3 regions of the Mangrovibacter sp. MFB070 genome follow, and region 3 is predicted to be linked to each of the others. Evidence: predicted binding sites of a transcription regulator. Region 3 holds the regulator's gene; each other region holds the start of a gene.

Region 1 (5,751 bases), on a different contig from region 3:
TGCCAGGCAAGCCTATGTACCTGGCCGGAAATTTCACCTGATAACCGTGCCTGTTCCAAAATCATTGGTACGGCATCGGTTTCCGGACGCCGCCATGCAGCAGTAATTGCGGCTCGCGTCACAGATTGTGGTAATATTTGCTCGGCAAATTCGAGGAAGGGTTGATGCTGGTCATCACCACTTGCGGACGGTTCTTCGCTTTCGTTCGCAGCACCCGCCAGTAAAGCCGGCAGTTCAGGCAACTCATCGTTGTTCTCCAGCCGTTCAAGGTAATTAAAAATTGCCTGCTTAATGAGCCAGTGAGGTGTGCGATCAATACGTGACGCAGCGGTCTTGATGCGTTCGCGGGTTGCTTCGTCCAGCTTCACCCCCATAGTGGTGGTTCCCATACCCTCAACTCCTGTGTTTGCATTGTTCGGTTATTGTTAGTTATCAGGCAATATCCTCTATGTTGCAACTTTGTGCAACCTTGTTAAATGTGATTTCGGTTGCAAGCTTAAGAAATGCTGATTTGTTAAAACTAAAAAACAGGTATGTTTATTGCTTAAGATCACTGTGAAGTCTGTTTTATGTGGTTTGTGTGGCAGTTTTGTAAGGTGCAACTCGTGAAAGTGTGAGCGAGTGCAACCAGGTGGCAAAAAATCACCTGGGCAGGGGTGAAATAATTGTAATCACCGTGTTAAATCAATTGTGAACACAACAATGGCTGCTGCGTTAACAATGTTGCAGAGTGATAACAAGGGTTGCGACCACGTTCCGGCGCAACCATCCGGGGTGTAACCCGGCATAATAATCAGGAGAACTTTAATGTCTATGAGTACACCAATGGTGGTGACTTTCCTTATCTACATTGGCGCGATGCTGTTGATAGGGTTTATTGCCTGGCGTTCGACGAAAAACTTCGACGATTACATTCTGGGCGGCCGTAGTCTGGGAAGCCTGGTTACTGCGTTGTCTGCAGGCGCTTCAGATATGAGTGGCTGGTTACTGATGGGGCTGCCGGGGGCGATTTTCCTGTCCGGGATTTCAGAAAGCTGGATTGCCATTGGCCTGGTTATTGGTGCCTGGGTTAACTGGAAACTGGTGGCGGGGCGCTTACGTGTCCATACCGAGCACAATAATAACGCGCTGACTTTGCCAGATTATTTCACGGCACGCTTTGAAGATAACAGCCGCGCTCTGCGCATTATCTCTGCACTGGTTATCCTGCTGTTTTTCACCATCTATTGTGCCTCTGGTATTGTCGCCGGCGCGCGTTTGTTCGAAAGCACTTTCGGGATGAGCTATGAAACCGCCTTGTGGGCGGGGGCTGCAGCAACCATTCTCTACACCCTGATTGGGGGCTTCCTGGCAGTAAGCTGGACTGACACCGTTCAGGCCTCTTTGATGATTTTTGCTTTGATAATCACGCCGGTGATTGTGGTGGCCTCTGTTGGTGGACTGGGTGATTCACTGGAAGTGATTCGCCAGAAGAGCATAGAAAACGTCAACATGCTTAAAGGGCTCAACTTTGTTGCCATTATTTCCCTGATGGGCTGGGGGCTTGGTTATTTCGGCCAGCCACATATCCTGGCGCGTTTTATGGCCGCCGATTCGCATCACACCATTGTTAAAGCACGTCGCATTGGTATGGCATGGATGATCTTGTGCCTGGCAGGTGCGGTTGCAGTTGGCTTCTTCGGTATTGCTTACTTCCAGAACAACCCAGCTCAGGCAGGGGACGTTAACCAGAATGGTGAGCGCATCTTCATTGCATTGACGCAAATATTGTTCAACCCCTGGGTTGCCGGGGTGCTGCTCTCAGCCATTCTGGCTGCGGTGATGTCGACATTAAGTTGCCAGTTACTGGTGTGCTCCAGTGCGATTACCGAAGACCTGTATAAAGCATTCCTGCGCAAAGGGGCTTCACAGCGTGAGCTGGTGTGGGTCGGGCGCCTGATGGTGCTGGTGGTGGCGCTGGTGGCTATTGCTCTGGCGGCGAACCCGGAAAACCGTGTGCTTGGGCTGGTGAGCTATGCCTGGGCTGGTTTCGGCGCGGCATTTGGCCCGGTCGTTCTGTTCTCTGTTATGTGGAACCGTATGACACGTAACGGCGCACTGGCCGGGATGATTATTGGTGCCATTACCGTTGTGGTGTGGAAACAGAACGCCTGGCTTGATCTGTACGAAATTATTCCCGGCTTCATCTTTGCAAGTATTGGGATTGTGGTGTTCAGCCTGCTGGGTAAAGCACCGTCCAGCGCCATGGCAAAACGTTTTGCTGAAGCAGATGCGCATTACAAAGGTGATGCACCTGTTTCTCTGCAAACGGACAGCTAATTCACTCTGCAGTTTTAGCACCTGAAAACAGGCCCGGCAGCATTTTGCCGGGCCTGTTTTTTTCTGGCTCAGTTCCCTGGTTTGCCTGTCTCTTATAGCACTTTAGTTGTAGCTGGCTACGTAGCCACGGCAGTTTGTTGTCAAATGACAAAATTTTTCTGGTTTCAGTCGATTTTAATTAACATTCGCTCTTGTTTTTCGATTAAGACTAATGATAATCACTATCAGTGCCATTTACTTTTCTTTACTGCAAAGATTCGTTTCTTCACACCGGGAGTGATTCATGTTTGTCCCCTTTTTGATCATGTTGCGTGAAGGGCTGGAAGCCGCCTTGATCGTGAGCCTGATTGCCAGTTATCTGAAGCGTACCCAACGCGGAAATTTGATAGGTGTTATGTGGGTAGGGGTACTGCTGGCGGCCGGGTTGTGCCTGGGGCTGGGTATCGTTATTAACGAAACCACCGGTGAATTTCCGCAGAAACAACAGGAGCTGTTCGAAGCAATTGTTGCGGTTATTGCGGTGATCATCCTCACCTGGATGGTGTTCTGGATGCGCAAAGTTGCCCGTAACGTAAAAGTTCAGCTTGAGCAGGCCGTTGAAGTGGCGCTGAAAAAGCACAATGGCCAGAGCTGGGCACTAATACTGATGGTGTTTTTCGCTGTGGCTCGCGAAGGGCTGGAATCGGTGTTTTTCCTGTTAGCTGCATTCCAGCAGGACCTGGGAATATGGCCGCCTTTAGGCGCCATGCTTGGTCTGGCAACCGCGGTGATACTGGGCTTTATGATTTACTGGGGCGGTGTTCGCCTGAACCTGGCTGCGTTCTTTAAATGGACCAGCCTGTTTATTTTACTGGTTGCTGCCGGGCTGGCTGCAGGCGCTATTCGCGCTTTCCACGAGGCGGGCATTTGGAACTACTTCCAGGACATCGCATTTGATATGAGCGGCGTGCTCTCCACGCACTCACTATTTGGCACTTTGCTGGAAGGCATGCTTGGTTACCAGGAAACACCCAGCGTGAGTGAGGTGGCGGTGTACTTCCTCTACCTGATACCCGCACTGTTTTTCTATTTTCTCCCTGCGCGCCCGGCAGTACAGCCTGCCCGGAGCACTCGTTAATTTTCTTGTTTGCACTCTGACTTTGATAGGGATGGGTTTGATGAAACATTTTCGACACAGCACTCTGACACTTTCTTTAGCCGCGCTGTTTTATTCCGCAACTTCCCTGGCGGCAGATATTCCCCAGGTTAAGGTGACCGTTAATGACAAACAGTGTGAGCCAATGAGCATCACTGTAGATGCGGGTAAAACGCAATTTCTTATTCAGAACCACAGCCAGAAAGCGCTGGAGTGGGAAATTCTGAAAGGAGTGATGGTAGTCGAAGAGCGGGAAAACATTGCTCCGGGCTTCAGCCAGAAAATGACGGCCAACCTGCAGCCCGGCGAATATGAAATGACCTGTGGCTTGCTGACCAACCCGAAAGGTAAGCTGATTGTGCGGGCGAACGGCACAGCAGAACCCGTCGCGAAAGACAATATCCTGGCGCTGGGCAATGCTATTACTCAGTACAAAGCCTGGGTGACGTCTGAAACTGCTGCGCTGGTTACTGGCACTAAAGCCTTTACCGATGCAGTAAAAGCCGGTGATATCGAGAAAGCGCAGGCACTGTATGCGCCAACCCGCCAGCATTATGAACGTATTGAGCCGATTGCTGAATTGTTCTCTGACCTGGATGGCAGCATTGACGCCCGTGAAGATGATTATGAGAAAAAAGCGGAAGACCCGAAATTCAGTGGCTTCCACCGCCTGGAAAAAGCGCTGTTTGGCGACCATTCCACCAAAGGTATGACTCCGTACGCAGACCAGTTGTATAAAGACGTGCTGGATCTGCAAACCCGCATTTCCGAACTGGCATTCCCGCCAGGCAAAGTTGTCGGTGGTGCGGCAGACCTGATTGAAGAAGTGGCCTCCAGCAAAATCAGTGGTGAAGAAGACCGTTACAGCCGCACCGATTTGTGGGATTTCCAGGCCAACGTAGATGGCTCCCAGAAAATTGTCGACCTGCTGCGCCCACAACTGAGCAAAGCCAACCCGGAACTGCTGGCAAAAGTGGACGATAACTTTAAACGTGTGGATACCATTCTGGCGAAATACCGCACCAAAGATGGCTTTGAAAGTTATGAAAAACTGACTGATGCCGACCGCAAAGCCCTGAAAGGCCCGATTACCGCCCTGGCGGAAGACCTTGCACTGCTGCGTGGCGTGCTTGGGCTGGATTAATCATGGCTGATAAACATTTAGCCGCTGGCGCCGAACCCGGGCGTCGGCGCTTATTGAAAGGGCTGGGGATGCTGGGTGGCGCGCTGGCGATGGGCGGTTGCCCGGTGGCTCACGCGGCACCGGCTGCGCAACGTGCAGAAAAAACCTTTGATGATGAAGATGCCCGTAAACAGGCGGTGGATTTTTATGGTGAACACCAGGCCGGTATTCTGACGCCACAACAGTCTTCCATCATGCTGGTGGCTTTTGACGTGCTGGCGGCAAACAAAGACGACCTGGTGCGCCTGTTTAAGCTGCTGACCAAACGAATTGCTTTTCTGACCCATGGCGGGTTAGCACCAGCCACGCCAAACCCGCAAATGCCACCGCTGGATTCCGGTATTTTAGGGGAGCATATCTGGCCGGATAACCTGACCATTACCGTTTCAGTTGGCAGCGCGTTGTTTGATGAACGCTTTGGCCTGGCGGCACAGAAGCCTGACAAGCTGCAGGTTATGACTCGTTTCCCCAATGACTCCCTGGATGCGTCTTTATGCCATGGCGACCTGCTGCTGCAGATTTGCGCCAACTCAGTAGATACCGTGGTGCATGCCGTGCGTGACATTATCAAGCACACGCCTGATTTGCTAAGTGTCCGCTGGCGGCGTGACGGCTTTATTGGCGAGCATGCCGCACTGAGCAAAGGGAAGGTGACGCCGGTTAACTTACTGGGCTTTAAAGATGGTACTGGTAACCCGGACAGCAAGAACCAGCCGCTGATGAATGAAGTGATTTGGGTGACACCCGGCCAGCAGGAACCGGCCTGGACCCATGGCGGCAGCTACCAGGCCGTGCGCATCATTCAGTTTCATGTTGAGTTCTGGGACAGAACCCCGCTGCGTGAACAGGAGAATATCTTTGGCCGGGATAAAATCACCGGTGCGCCGCTGGGGATGAAGCATGAGCATGATGTGCCGGATTACGCCAGCGACCCGGATGGCAAGGTTATCCCGCTGGATGCGCATATGCGCCTTGCCAACCCGCGTACAGCTGAAACCCAGGACAGCCTGATGATGCGCCGGGGGTACAGCTATTCCCAGGGGATCACCGGTTCCGGGCAACTGGATATGGGCCTGCTGTTTGTCTGCTACCAGCATGATCTGGAAAAAGGGTT
Region 2 (5,751 bases), on a different contig from region 3:
GGCCCGTTTTATTTGCTGTCAGAACTGGTAGCTGGCACCTACCTGCCAGGTGCGGTCCCGCCCAATCCAGCAGTAGTTGGCGTCATAACAAGTCCAGGTGAGTTTATTCGTCAGGTTCTGGCCGCTGGCTTTCAGCGTCAGCCCCGCCAGAGACGGGCTGATAACCCCCATATCGTAACTTACTGCCATATCGTACTGAGTATTACCACCCAGCGCCGGGAGGCTGTTATCCGGGGTGATTTCAGTTTTACCGGTATAACGCGCACCGGCACCAATCATTAACCCGCTCAGGCTACCGGAACTGAAGTGGTAATCGGCCCACAGGTTGGCGGCATGCTCAGGCACTTGTGTCGGGCGTTTTCCCTGGTAGAGCGCATCTTTGGTGTTCTTCGCATCAGTCCAGGCATAATTGGCGACCAGGTTGAGGTTATCAGTTAGGCGGCTGATAGCGCTTAATTCAACCCCTTTCGACGTTATCTCCCCGGTTTGCCAGTAATTCAACTGGTAATCGGCAGTGTAGGTGTTGTCGGTAGTCACTACGTTTTTTTGCCGGATACGGAAAACAGACGCGGTCAGTGTGGTGGCATAGTCTGCTATCTGGTACTTCACACCGCCTTCCAGTTGCTCGCTGGTGGTGGGTTTAACTTGCTGCGCGGTAAGTGTACCCTGCGGTGAAACCGGCAAAAACCCTTCTGAGTAACTGACGTAAGGCGCAATGCCATTGTCGAACTGGTACAGCGCGCCCAGGCGTTTGGTGACACGCTGCTGGCTCACCCAGCTTTTGCTGTCGTTATCCAGATTATTGGTAGTGGTGGAGTGATAGTTGTCGTAGCGAATGCTGGCGACCAGGTTCAGCCCGCCGAATACTACCTGGTCCTGTAAATACCAGCCCTGTTGGTAATAACTCAGGCGTTGCTTCGTGGCGGTGTACAGCCCCAGGTTGTCGCTGGTCACCTGGCTGTAATCCGGGTGTTGCATGTCGATGCCCGGGTACACTGTGCCATAGCGGTATTTCATATGGGAATTCAGGTGCTGGTAGTCGAACCCGGCTAACAGGTGGTGCTGCCAGTCGCCCCAGTTGGCTGTTTTGCTCACCTGGTTGTCCACATTGATGCTGTCCAGGTCTTCATCGGTGGTGTAGCCAAAGCGGGAAAGCTGAGTATTGCTGGCCCCCACTCCGGTGGAGTAAATACTGCGCTGGTGGGTATCCACATTGAAATAACGCGCTTTTTGTACCACACCCCAGCCGTTATCAAACTGGTGTTCAAAGGTGTAACCCAGCATACCTTCACGTTGTTTAAACCCATTCCAGTGGTCGCCCGCGAAATCCCGGCGCGAGGCATAGCCACTGCGCAGGTAAGCCAGTGGTAACGGGTTAGATGGAGTCAGGCTGGGCTGGTTCTGGTAGAGCGCCTGAATAGTTAGCCGGGTCTGGTCGGAAGGCTGCCAGATGGCAGAAGGCGCAATCAGGTAGCTTTCGTGTTTGGTGGTGCGGGCCTGGTCATTGCCTTCACTGGCTTTGCCAATTAACCGGTATGCCCAGTCGCTGTTGGCAATTTGCCCGGTGGAATCCAGCCAGCCTTCTTTTAAATTCCGGTTGCCAGTATTAAAGCCAATTTCGTTGTGAGGTGTTTTCTCGGGCATTTTGCTCTGAATATTCACCAGCCCGCCGGGAGAGGCATTGCCATATAACACCGAAGATGGCCCTTTAAGGATCTGAACCTGCTCCATAAGAATAGGGTCGATATTCGCTTTGGTGTTGCCACTCACGTTATAGGGCAGTTGCAACCCGTCGAGGTATTCATGCTCTGCATTAAAACCACGGATTTTATATTCGCTCATATACGTGGTGGCGCCGCGCATTTCGGTTGAAACCCCGGCGGCATAGCGCAGCACTTCATTGAGCGACTGCGGGTGGCGCTGTGCCATTTCACTGTGGCTGATGGTATCTATGGTTTGTGGTGTGCGGTTTTCCGGTAGTGCGGATTTGGTGGCGCTGTTGGTGTAAGGTGCCACGCTGTTACTACTCTTACTATTTGTGGCACTGACAACTATGGTGCTTTCCTGGGAACCTGCCGCTGTGGTGGCCGCCTGTGCGCCGGGGAAAAAACTGGCGGCAATACTGCCTGCCAGTAAAGAAAAGGAGAATGCCCCTGACCTTGCCATGTATCTGAACCTGTCTTGAATTATTATTTAATGAAAGTGATTATTATTACGGTTATATGGCCCGAACGGGCTATGCCGGGTGACAGACTGTGTATGCGCAATGCTAAAACCAGGCCTTACTGCACCGGGTGAACATCACTGGGGGCAATACCGTAACGCCGCCGGAAGGCGGTCGCAAAATTGGTGGCATGGGCATAGCCAGCTTTCCAGGCGGCTTCCTGAACACTGTCGCCTTCCAGAAGATAGCGCCGGGCAAGGGCCAGCCGGCAGTCGCGCAGGTAATTAAACACCGAGTCGCCATAAGCCTGGCGGAATTTACTGCGCAGGCTGGCTGTGCTCATGGCGGCTGTGCGCGCCAGGGCCTCCAGCGTATGGGGCTGTTCCGGGGCGGTTTCCAGTATCATACGCACCTGTTCCAGCCGCAGGCGTTCGCCACGCAGGTTTGCGTTGTTGGTGGCACTTTCATGCATTTGCTGGCCCAGTAACTGCAGCAAAGCGCCTTCCAGTGTGAGCTGGCGGGCCAGTGGCGTGGTGGTGCGCAGCAGTGCCTGGCGTAACCCACCCAGAACATAACTGGCTACCGGCCAGGCGGTAGTGAGTGGCCCCAGTTGCTGCCAGGCGGATACATGCGCGGCAACTGCCGGGTGGACGGCAGCGCCTGCCGCTGGCAGTGCCAGTGAAACAGTCACCAGGCGCTCATCGCTTTGGTGGCAGGCACGCAACACTTGCTGTTCACCAAGGTGGGTCGCCAGTGCCATACCCGCCTGGACTCGCCAGGCTTTGCCATTCAGGTTTAGCTGCACGTTCCCTTCAAGCACGACCAAAATATACAACGGTGCACACCCCAGTGACGTGGAGTGCCAGGGTTCAATCACCTGTAAATCAGAGCAAGTGGCAAAAATCCCCGATGGCAGGGTGAGTTCATCCACATAGCCGCGCATTACGGTGCGGGCAGAGTTTACCGCAGGTGTTATGCCAAGACCCGGGAAGTGGTAATCAATACTGTAGCGTGCGCCAAAGTCGAGAAAATGCGCCACGGAGAACAATTGTGGCGGGGGTAGCGGTTGCTGGGTTTTCATGCTCACCTGTCAGTTACTGGCGGCAGGCAATGGCCTGCCGCAGAAGGGAGCAAGTGTATCATTCGTGTTTTAGCTTAGTAAAATAAATGATACTTATTCGCATTTATCTGAAAGGCTATGATTGTATAACCGCCTGCGGGTGCCAGCCAGCGGGAAGCGGGTGAGGCCGTTCAATGGACAGGTTATCCAGCGCCAGGTGCAACACGCCAGTGGCGTAAATTGCCGGCATCCCGCCTGGGTAACGTTCCACACCCCATGGCTCACCGCTTGCCGGGTTAATCAAAAATGCGTTGTCCAGCCCGGTGCCTGTAGGGCGTTCGGGGTTGCAGGGCGGGCGAATATCATAGCTGCCTTGTTGCGGGTCGCCACATGCCACCTGGCAAAGCTGAACCTGGCTGAGCCGTACCCAGGCAATGCCTGCGGGGTGCTCGCTGTGCAGGTTAATGGCCCCCTCAGCAGTACCACTTATCCCATTAAAACTGACCTGGCTGATGGTGCCGGGGGGCACTTTTGGGTCACGCGTGCGGCAGGAGATAAACACCGGGTCTGCGCGCCCCCAGTGGCAGGGGTTAGCATGATGGCAGTTAAACGTGATATCGCTGAACCGCAGGCGGCGCAGTGCTCCACCATCACGGCTGATAATCCCGATGCCACGGTTGCTGTCGTAGATGGTGCACCCGGTCATAACAATATCTTCAATGTCATCAACGGTTTCAGTGCCAATTTTGAATGCACTGCTCGCGGAGCGCAGAGTACAACCGCTAATCGTGACATGTTGGGTGGGGCCAGCCAGTGGGGCCGGTTTACGGGTGGTTTTCAGGCAAATGCCATCGTCGGCGGCACTGAAATGGCTGTCGCTGATATGTACATAGCGGCAACTGTCAATATCCAGCGCATCGGTATTCGCCATGGTCATATCGTTATCAACAACCATCTGGCTGATAAACACCTGTTCACAGGCAACCAGGTGAACAGTCCACATTGGTGCGTTATGCACCCGCACGCTTTGCAGGCGCACATTATTACAGCCTTCGAACACAATAATGCGCGGCCGCTCCTGCGCAGGCATACGGTAGCCCATGGCGTCTTTGGTGGCAGAGAACCAGGCATCGGCATTACCATCAATGCGGCCCTGGCCGGTCAGGCTGATGTTGTGCTGGTTACGGGCGTAGATCAGCGCCCGGTTGGATTGCTCGGCCACACTCAGGGTTTCACCCGCCAGGTAATCTTCATACTGGCTGCTGGCAACCAGTGCCGCACCGGGTTCAAAATGCAGGCAGAAGTTTGAAGGCAGAACCAGTGCGCCGGTTAAATATTGCCCCGGAGGGAGCACCAGTGTTCCGCCGCCAGCGTTGTTTACTTCATCTATGGCCTGCTGAATTATCCCGGTTACCGGGGAACTGGCCGGGTGGCCTTTGGGGAGCGTCAAAGTCCGTTGCATTTATTTCACCGCGCCTTGTGTTACGCCGCTAATGAATTTGCGCTGGAACACCAGAAACACAGCCACTAACGGCAGAATAACAATCATTGCACCTGCCATCAGTACCGGAATGTTAATGGTGTTCTTGTTCTGGAAAAACATCATCCCAATCGGCAGGGTCCGTAAATCTTCCTGATTAACCAAAATGAGCGGAATTAAAAATTCGTTCCAGGTCCAGATAAACAATAGCAGTGCCAACGTAGAAAGGGTGGGCCAAATGGCCGGTACCAGAATTTTCCACAGCAAACGCCAGCGCGGGGTGTTGTCCATTACCGCTGCTTCAATTAACTCTTTCGGGACTTGTTGCAGAGCGGTGGCGACCATCAGTGTGGTGAACGGAATAGACAACGCCACCTGCGGCAGGATCAGCGCAAGATAGGTGTTGGTCAGCCCCATCCAGCGCAGTTCATGGTACAGGGGAATAATAAAAGACTCTGAAGGCAATACCATACCCAGCGCCATCAACAGGGCGAACAGGGTTTTGCCCGGTACCCGCAAAAAAGCAAAGCCAAAGCCCGATAAAATCCCCAGCAGGATGCTGAGTATCACCACCGGGAACACAACCAGCACTGAGTTCATAAAATAGACCCGGAAATGGCCGTCTTCCCAGGCCGACAGGTAATTGGCCAGGCTGAACGTGTGGGGCAGGGCAAATACGCCCTGGAACAGTTCCATTTGGGTTTTAAATGAAGTGAGAAACGCCATTAAAAACGGGGCGATGGTAATTAACGCCAGGCACCACAACAATGCCCGGGAGAGCAGGGGCGTGCGGTTTATCATGATTTTGGCTCCCGTATGGCAAAGTGCAACGCGCCATTAATGGCAAAGACAATAAACAGGCTGACAATGGCGACGGCCGAGGCATAGCCAAAGTGGCGCAGGTCGAACCCCTGCTGGTACATATACATATTGGTGACCAGTGTCGAGGTTCCCGGCCCGCCCTGGGTCATTACATACACCAGGTCAAAGGCTTTCAGGCTGGCGATAACAGTGAGGATCAGCGCTATTTTAATTTCCGGGCGCAAC
Region 3 (5,751 bases):
ACCGGAACCGCCGAGCGGATCCACACCCAGTTTCAGCCCCGCTTTTTGAATGGCAGCCATATCAATGATATCGGCCAGGCCTTCAATGTACGCCTGAACAAGGTCGACTTCCTGAACATGCCCACCAGCCAGCGCGTCATCAAGCGACACACGCTTAATACCCGCAAGGCCGGCTGCCATTAACGCATTGGCACGTTCTTCAATAACTTTTGTTACACCGGTGTCTGCCGGGCCACCATTAGGCGGATTATATTTGATACCACCATCTTCTGGTGGGTTATGCGATGGCGTAATAACAATACCATCAGCCAGCGGACCACCCTGCTTGTTATGAACCAGAATCGCATTGGAAACAGCAGGCGTCGGCGTGAAACCGTTATCCTGCTGAACAATCACATCCACACCATTGGCAGCCAGCACTTCCAGAACAGAAATAAATGCCGGCTCAGAAAGCGCATGGGTATCTTTACCGACATAACATGGCCCGGTAATACCATTCTGGGCACGGTTCTCGGCAATCGCCTGAGCGATGGCAAGAATATGGCTTTCATTGAAACTATGGCGACCGGCACTACCCCGGTGGCCTGACGTACCAAACTTCACCGCGTGCTCTGGATTACCTGACTCAGGTTTCAGTACATAATACTGAGCGGTCAGTTGAGCGACATTAATCAAATCACTCTGCTGCGCAGGTTGCCCTGCTCGAGGATGGTTAGCCATTGCTGGTCCTTTTTGTCACAAGCGTTAAATGGTGCCGCAAACCTTTTCAATCAACTCTGCCGGGAACTGCATCGACTGCATAATATGCTCGACCATGCTACGTTTGCGGCCCGTATTGGTATTCGTGATCACCCAATATGGGGTATCGGGAACTTGCTTAGGTTTAGTCTGATTACCATTCTTCAATAAGGTTTGCTCATTAATAGCGAAATACACCCGGGTGCGCCCGTGTAAGGACTCCGTAGCCTGAGCAAATGTGGAAGAATCCAGGGAGTAGAGCGTTGAAAGCACCAGCATAAAGCGGTTAACCGCTTTCTTTTGCTCTGCATATTCATCTGACAGGAGTAATTCACGCATTGCCCGTACTTTATCTTTCGGTTTTTCTGGCGCTTTTTCAGTACGGGGAACAGGAACACTGCTGTTTGTTGAAACTGTAGAAGAGGACAGCGCAACAGATTGCTGACCAGAAGAGAGTTTCAGCATACGCCGCAAAATGTCTGACGCGCTTTCACCAATATGCAGTGTGTGGCTCGCGATGTAGCGATACAGCTCGTCATCAACTTCAATCGTTTTCATTTTAATCCAGTTACATATCTTTTCTGAATACAAATCATTGGGATTATAGAGTCAAAACCCAATGGCGAATAGCATCAACCCGGGATGGTGTCAAAAGTCAGAATTAACTGTAACCCTTGCAGCCGGATGGCAGAATAGCCAACATAATACCCTATTCCTGAGACAGCGAAAAAAAGAAGTTTTCTATGAAATTACACGCTCGCCTGCAATCTGCTCAACAAATGACTAACAATCCACCGGTTGTGCTCATCCATGGATTATTCGGTACGCTGGATAATTTAGGCGTTCTGGCAAGGGACCTGGTTAAGGACCACGACGTACTGCAAATAGACTTACGCAACCACGGCCTGTCTGCACGCAGTGACACTATGACCTGGCCTGCCATGGCGCAGGATGTACTGGACACGCTGGACGAACAGCACATAGACCGGGCGATATTCATCGGCCATTCAATGGGTGGCAAAACCGCAATGGCGGTGACACAACAGGCACCGGGACGGGTTGAAAAACTGGTCGCTATTGATATTGCCCCCGTCGATTATCACGTTCGCCGCCATGATACTATTTTTGCCGCTATAGACGCCGTTAATGCAGCCGGTGTAACTACCCGGCAGGATGCAGCGGCAATCATGCGCAACATCCTCGATGAAGAAGGGGTTATTCAGTTTTTGCTGAAATCCTTTGTTAATGGCGAGTGGCGTTTTAATGTCCCGGTACTCAAAGCGCAATACAGCAATATTGTTGGATGGGAAACCGTCACACCATGGCCGCATCCGGCACTCTTTATCAGCGGCGGGCTGTCGCCTTATATTCAGGAACAGTATCGTGAAACACTGCTTGCTCAATTCCCCTGTGCCAAAGCCTGGGTCGTTGCAGGTGCAGGTCATTGGGTTCATGCAGAAAAACCAGAGGCAGTCATTCGCGCGATTCGCCGTTTTCTTAGCCCTTCGGACGAAAACTGATTAAAAAGCCGCCGACTGGCTGGCAAATGTGGCTTTCGCGTTGGCGCGTCATGTAGCCTGATGTATCATGGCGCGCTGTAATGCGCCCGAGCACGTTGCTCAAGCCACCTGTTTTCCTCACTATTCTAATCATGGCAAAAGAACAAACGGACCGTACGACATTAGATCTGTTCGCGGATGAACGCCGTCCGGGTCGCCCGAAAACAAATCCACTGTCACGTCACGAACAATTGCGTATTAACAAACGCAACCAGCTTAAACGCGATAAGGTTCGTGGGCTTAAGCGTGTGGAATTAAAACTGAATGCCGATGCGGTAGATGCGCTGAATGAGCTGGCGCAGGTGCGAAACATGAGCCGTAGCGAACTTATTGAAGAGATGCTGATGGCTCAGTTAGATAACACAAAACCAGGTCATATATAATCCACGCATTCCCGGCAGTTTTTCCTTTTCATGTAGCAGTGTGTGCACCCGGTAATGATAGCTGTTTCCGCACTGGAAGCTGTTCTGCTATCATTGCCTTATCTGTGGACAAACTCACGCCACCATAACATTAAGTTTCAAGAGGTTATTAAACTCATGGCGATCGTAGGCATTTTTTTCGGCAGCGACACCGGCAACACTGAAAACATTGCAAAAATCATTCAAAAACAGCTTGGTAAAGATGTTGCTGAAGTGCACGACATAGCCAAGAGCAGCAAAGAAGACATTGAAGCCTTCGATATTCTGCTGCTTGGTATCCCAACCTGGTATTACGGTGAAGCACAGTGTGACTGGGATGATTTTTTCCCTACACTGGAAGAAATTGATTTTACGGGTAAATTGGTAGCCCTGTTCGGTTGTGGTGATCAGGAAGATTACGCCGAATATTTTTGTGACGCACTCGGCACAATGCGCGACATCGTCGAACCACGTGGTGCGGTTATCGTCGGTCACTGGCCAACTGCCGGGTATCATTTTGAAGCGTCGAAAGGTTTGGCGGATGACGACCATTTTGTCGGCCTGGCTATCGATGAAGACCGTCAGCCTGAGCTGACAGCTGAACGTGTTGAAAAATGGGTTAAGCAAGTTTCCGAAGAAATGCAGCTCGATAGCATTATTAATGCCTGATAGTTCACCGGCGCAATTATATTGCGCCGGATTGATAGGTAAAACCGATAAAAATAATTGCTACATTTTTTTAACTTTTTCGCGTTAGCGCTGTACAATGATCCAGTTGACAGCATGTATTTTTGGTAAATTTGCCAGTGCTGTCAGATTATTATTTTTCAATTTTGCTGGAGACTTGCGGTTTTCTTTAGGGAGTGTCAAACCTATAATGAGACGCATTAACTTTAGCGTATTACGTCGTACGCCCATTCACGGGCACTTTGCAAGCAACAGGACATATTCCGCATGACTGACAACAACACCGCATTAAAGAAGGCAGGCCTGAAAGTCACGCTTCCCCGGTTAAAAATCCTGGAAGTGTTGCAGGAGCCGGACAATCACCATGTCAGCGCGGAAGATTTATACAAGCGACTGATTGACATGGGAGAGGAGATTGGTCTTGCTACCGTGTATCGCGTGCTCAACCAATTTGATGACGCCGGAATCGTTACACGCCATAACTTCGAAGGTGGTAAATCCGTTTTCGAACTCACGCAGCAGCACCATCATGACCACCTGATTTGCCTTGACTGCGGTAAAGTTATCGAGTTCAGCGATGATTCGATTGAAGCTCGCCAGCGTGAAATTGCTTCCAGCCATGGTATCCGCCTGACAAACCACAGCCTGTACCTTTATGGTCATTGTGCTGAAGGCGATTGCCGTGATGATGAAAATGCGCACGAAGGCACCAAATAATCGGGTGTACCCGTAAGCCGGTGCAATGTGACCCCAAAAAAAAGCCAGGTTTAGAACCTGGCTTTTTTTTATCTGTTTTGGCCTTATGCCGCGCCGCTTGCAGGGCACTCCTGCCCCGCAAGCAAACCCGTGTCACTCAACAATCACCACCCTGCTGGTTCGGTTGCCATCCGGGCTCACAGCACGCACCTGTACGTTACCACTGACAACCGGCCGGGCGTCATCCCGCCAAACCTGCCACTGCTCCCCGCCATCAACGGAGTATTCAACCCTGAGCCCTGGCAGGCTGACATTAGTGGCCAGTTTCCCGTCAACAATCCGGGCACCAGGTACCGGAACACGCCAGGCAATACCGGCGGCATCCAGTTTCGCCAACTCACGCTGGCCTAACACATTGGCAAACCGCTGCCAGTCTTTTGCCAAAGCAGCCGTATCGACATAGTGGGTTTCTCCGCCTTTATACTCCCGCCCGGGCTGCCAGTCCTGTTCCCAGGAAGCCTTGTGCCAGGCACGCTCCGCTACTGAAATAATACGCGGGAATAAACGGTATTCCATTTCTTCGTCAGTGCGAACAACTTCACTCCAGACTTGCGCCGACAAACCATGAGCCCCGGGCCATAACTTCGCCGAACCGGCACTGAACGCATTGCCATCACGGTCTACCGAAGTTTCTGCATTTTGCGGCAAGTTATCTGGTGCGAAGCTAAACACTTTACGTTCATCGGTAAACCGGGTTCCCCAGTAATAGCCCGGCTCCATTGGGTCTACTTCATACGGGAAGTCAAAGTAAACATAATCCGGGTTGGAAATCGTGACTTCATAGCCTTTATTGGCCCAGTCACTCACCGCATCTGAACCACCCCAGTACAGGGTATCCCAGGAGTTAATCCCGGTGCGTTTAGTTGCAAAGGCCGACGCGCCTGACGCATCTCTCAGGCCATCTTGCCAGGCCTGCATTTTCTCAATGCCATGGGCATCAACCAGTTTACTCACTTCTACCGCAAACCAGCTTGGCAAATGCGCCATATCTTCAACTGCGCCAGATGCCACCAGCGCCTGGCACACTTCGGATTTCGCCCAGGGTTTATCTTGCTGGCTCATATCCACCTGCCCTTTTCCTGCCTCCGGGCTGGCTTTATCCGTGTACCCGGCCCCCAGGTAGATATTTTTCGCTTCATCTGCGCCAAAATGCCAGGTTGCCAGCGGCAAACCGGCTTCTTTATGCATCTGGAGAATTTCACTCATTACTTTATCAACAAAGCGGCGAGATGAATCCAGGCACGGGTTCAGATAACTGGCCTTGTCATAGAACTGAACCGTCGTGGTACGCGATGTATCGGTCGGGTCGAGCAAACGGTATTCATTCGCTGCATCAGGCTTACCCTCTTTCATCAGCCTGTCATAACGTGCTTCCATTGACACTACAGCAGCCCGGGCATGCGCTGGCATATCAATTTCCGGAATCACCTCAATATGGCGGGCTTTAGCGTATTTGAGTATTTCAATGTAATCCGCCCGAGTAAAATAACCGCTGCCATTATTGTTACTGTCCGGGCCTGATCCTAATTGTGGTAACAAACACTGTCTTTCAGTTAAATCATGGCAACGCTTCCCGCCCACTTCAGTCAGTTCCGGCAAGCCGGGGATTT

The links. The regulator Fur, encoded in region 3, represses iron uptake genes when iron is present. The targets are predictions, from matches to a motif close to ATAATAATGAGAACNACTATCAA.
Region 1: a site for Fur is predicted at 2,525-2,547, ahead of efeU (iron uptake transporter permease EfeU). Genes of this name have one in related genera too.
Region 2: a site for Fur is predicted at 2,197-2,219, ahead of DT73_RS17575 (TonB-dependent siderophore receptor). Genes of this name have one in related genera too.

The regions. Positions count from the first base shown of each region.
Region 1 is NZ_JJMI01000022.1:224,755-230,505, forward strand. It holds gene putA (trifunctional transcriptional regulator/proline dehydrogenase/L-glutamate gamma-semialdehyde dehydrogenase) at 1-389, opposite strand, end outside; gene putP (sodium/proline symporter PutP) at 808-2,319, shown strand; gene efeU (iron uptake transporter permease EfeU) at 2,603-3,436, shown strand; gene efeO (iron uptake system protein EfeO) at 3,477-4,598, shown strand; gene efeB (iron uptake transporter deferrochelatase/peroxidase subunit) at 4,601-5,751, shown strand, end outside.
Region 2 is NZ_JJMI01000035.1:144,796-150,546, reverse strand. It holds gene DT73_RS17575 (TonB-dependent siderophore receptor) at 19-2,166, opposite strand; gene DT73_RS17570 (AraC family transcriptional regulator) at 2,283-3,245, opposite strand; gene DT73_RS17565 (glycoside hydrolase family 28 protein) at 3,361-4,686, opposite strand; gene DT73_RS17560 (carbohydrate ABC transporter permease) at 4,687-5,505, opposite strand; gene DT73_RS17555 (carbohydrate ABC transporter permease) at 5,502-5,751, opposite strand, start outside.
Region 3 is NZ_JJMI01000025.1:149,380-155,130, forward strand. It holds gene pgm (phosphoglucomutase (alpha-D-glucose-1,6-bisphosphate-dependent)) at 1-720, opposite strand, end outside; gene seqA (replication initiation negative regulator SeqA) at 745-1,296, opposite strand; gene ybfF (esterase) at 1,482-2,258, shown strand; gene ybfE (LexA regulated protein) at 2,390-2,680, shown strand; gene fldA (flavodoxin FldA) at 2,837-3,367, shown strand; gene fur (ferric iron uptake transcriptional regulator) at 3,653-4,102, shown strand; gene DT73_RS12905 (beta-N-acetylhexosaminidase) at 4,235-5,751, opposite strand, start outside.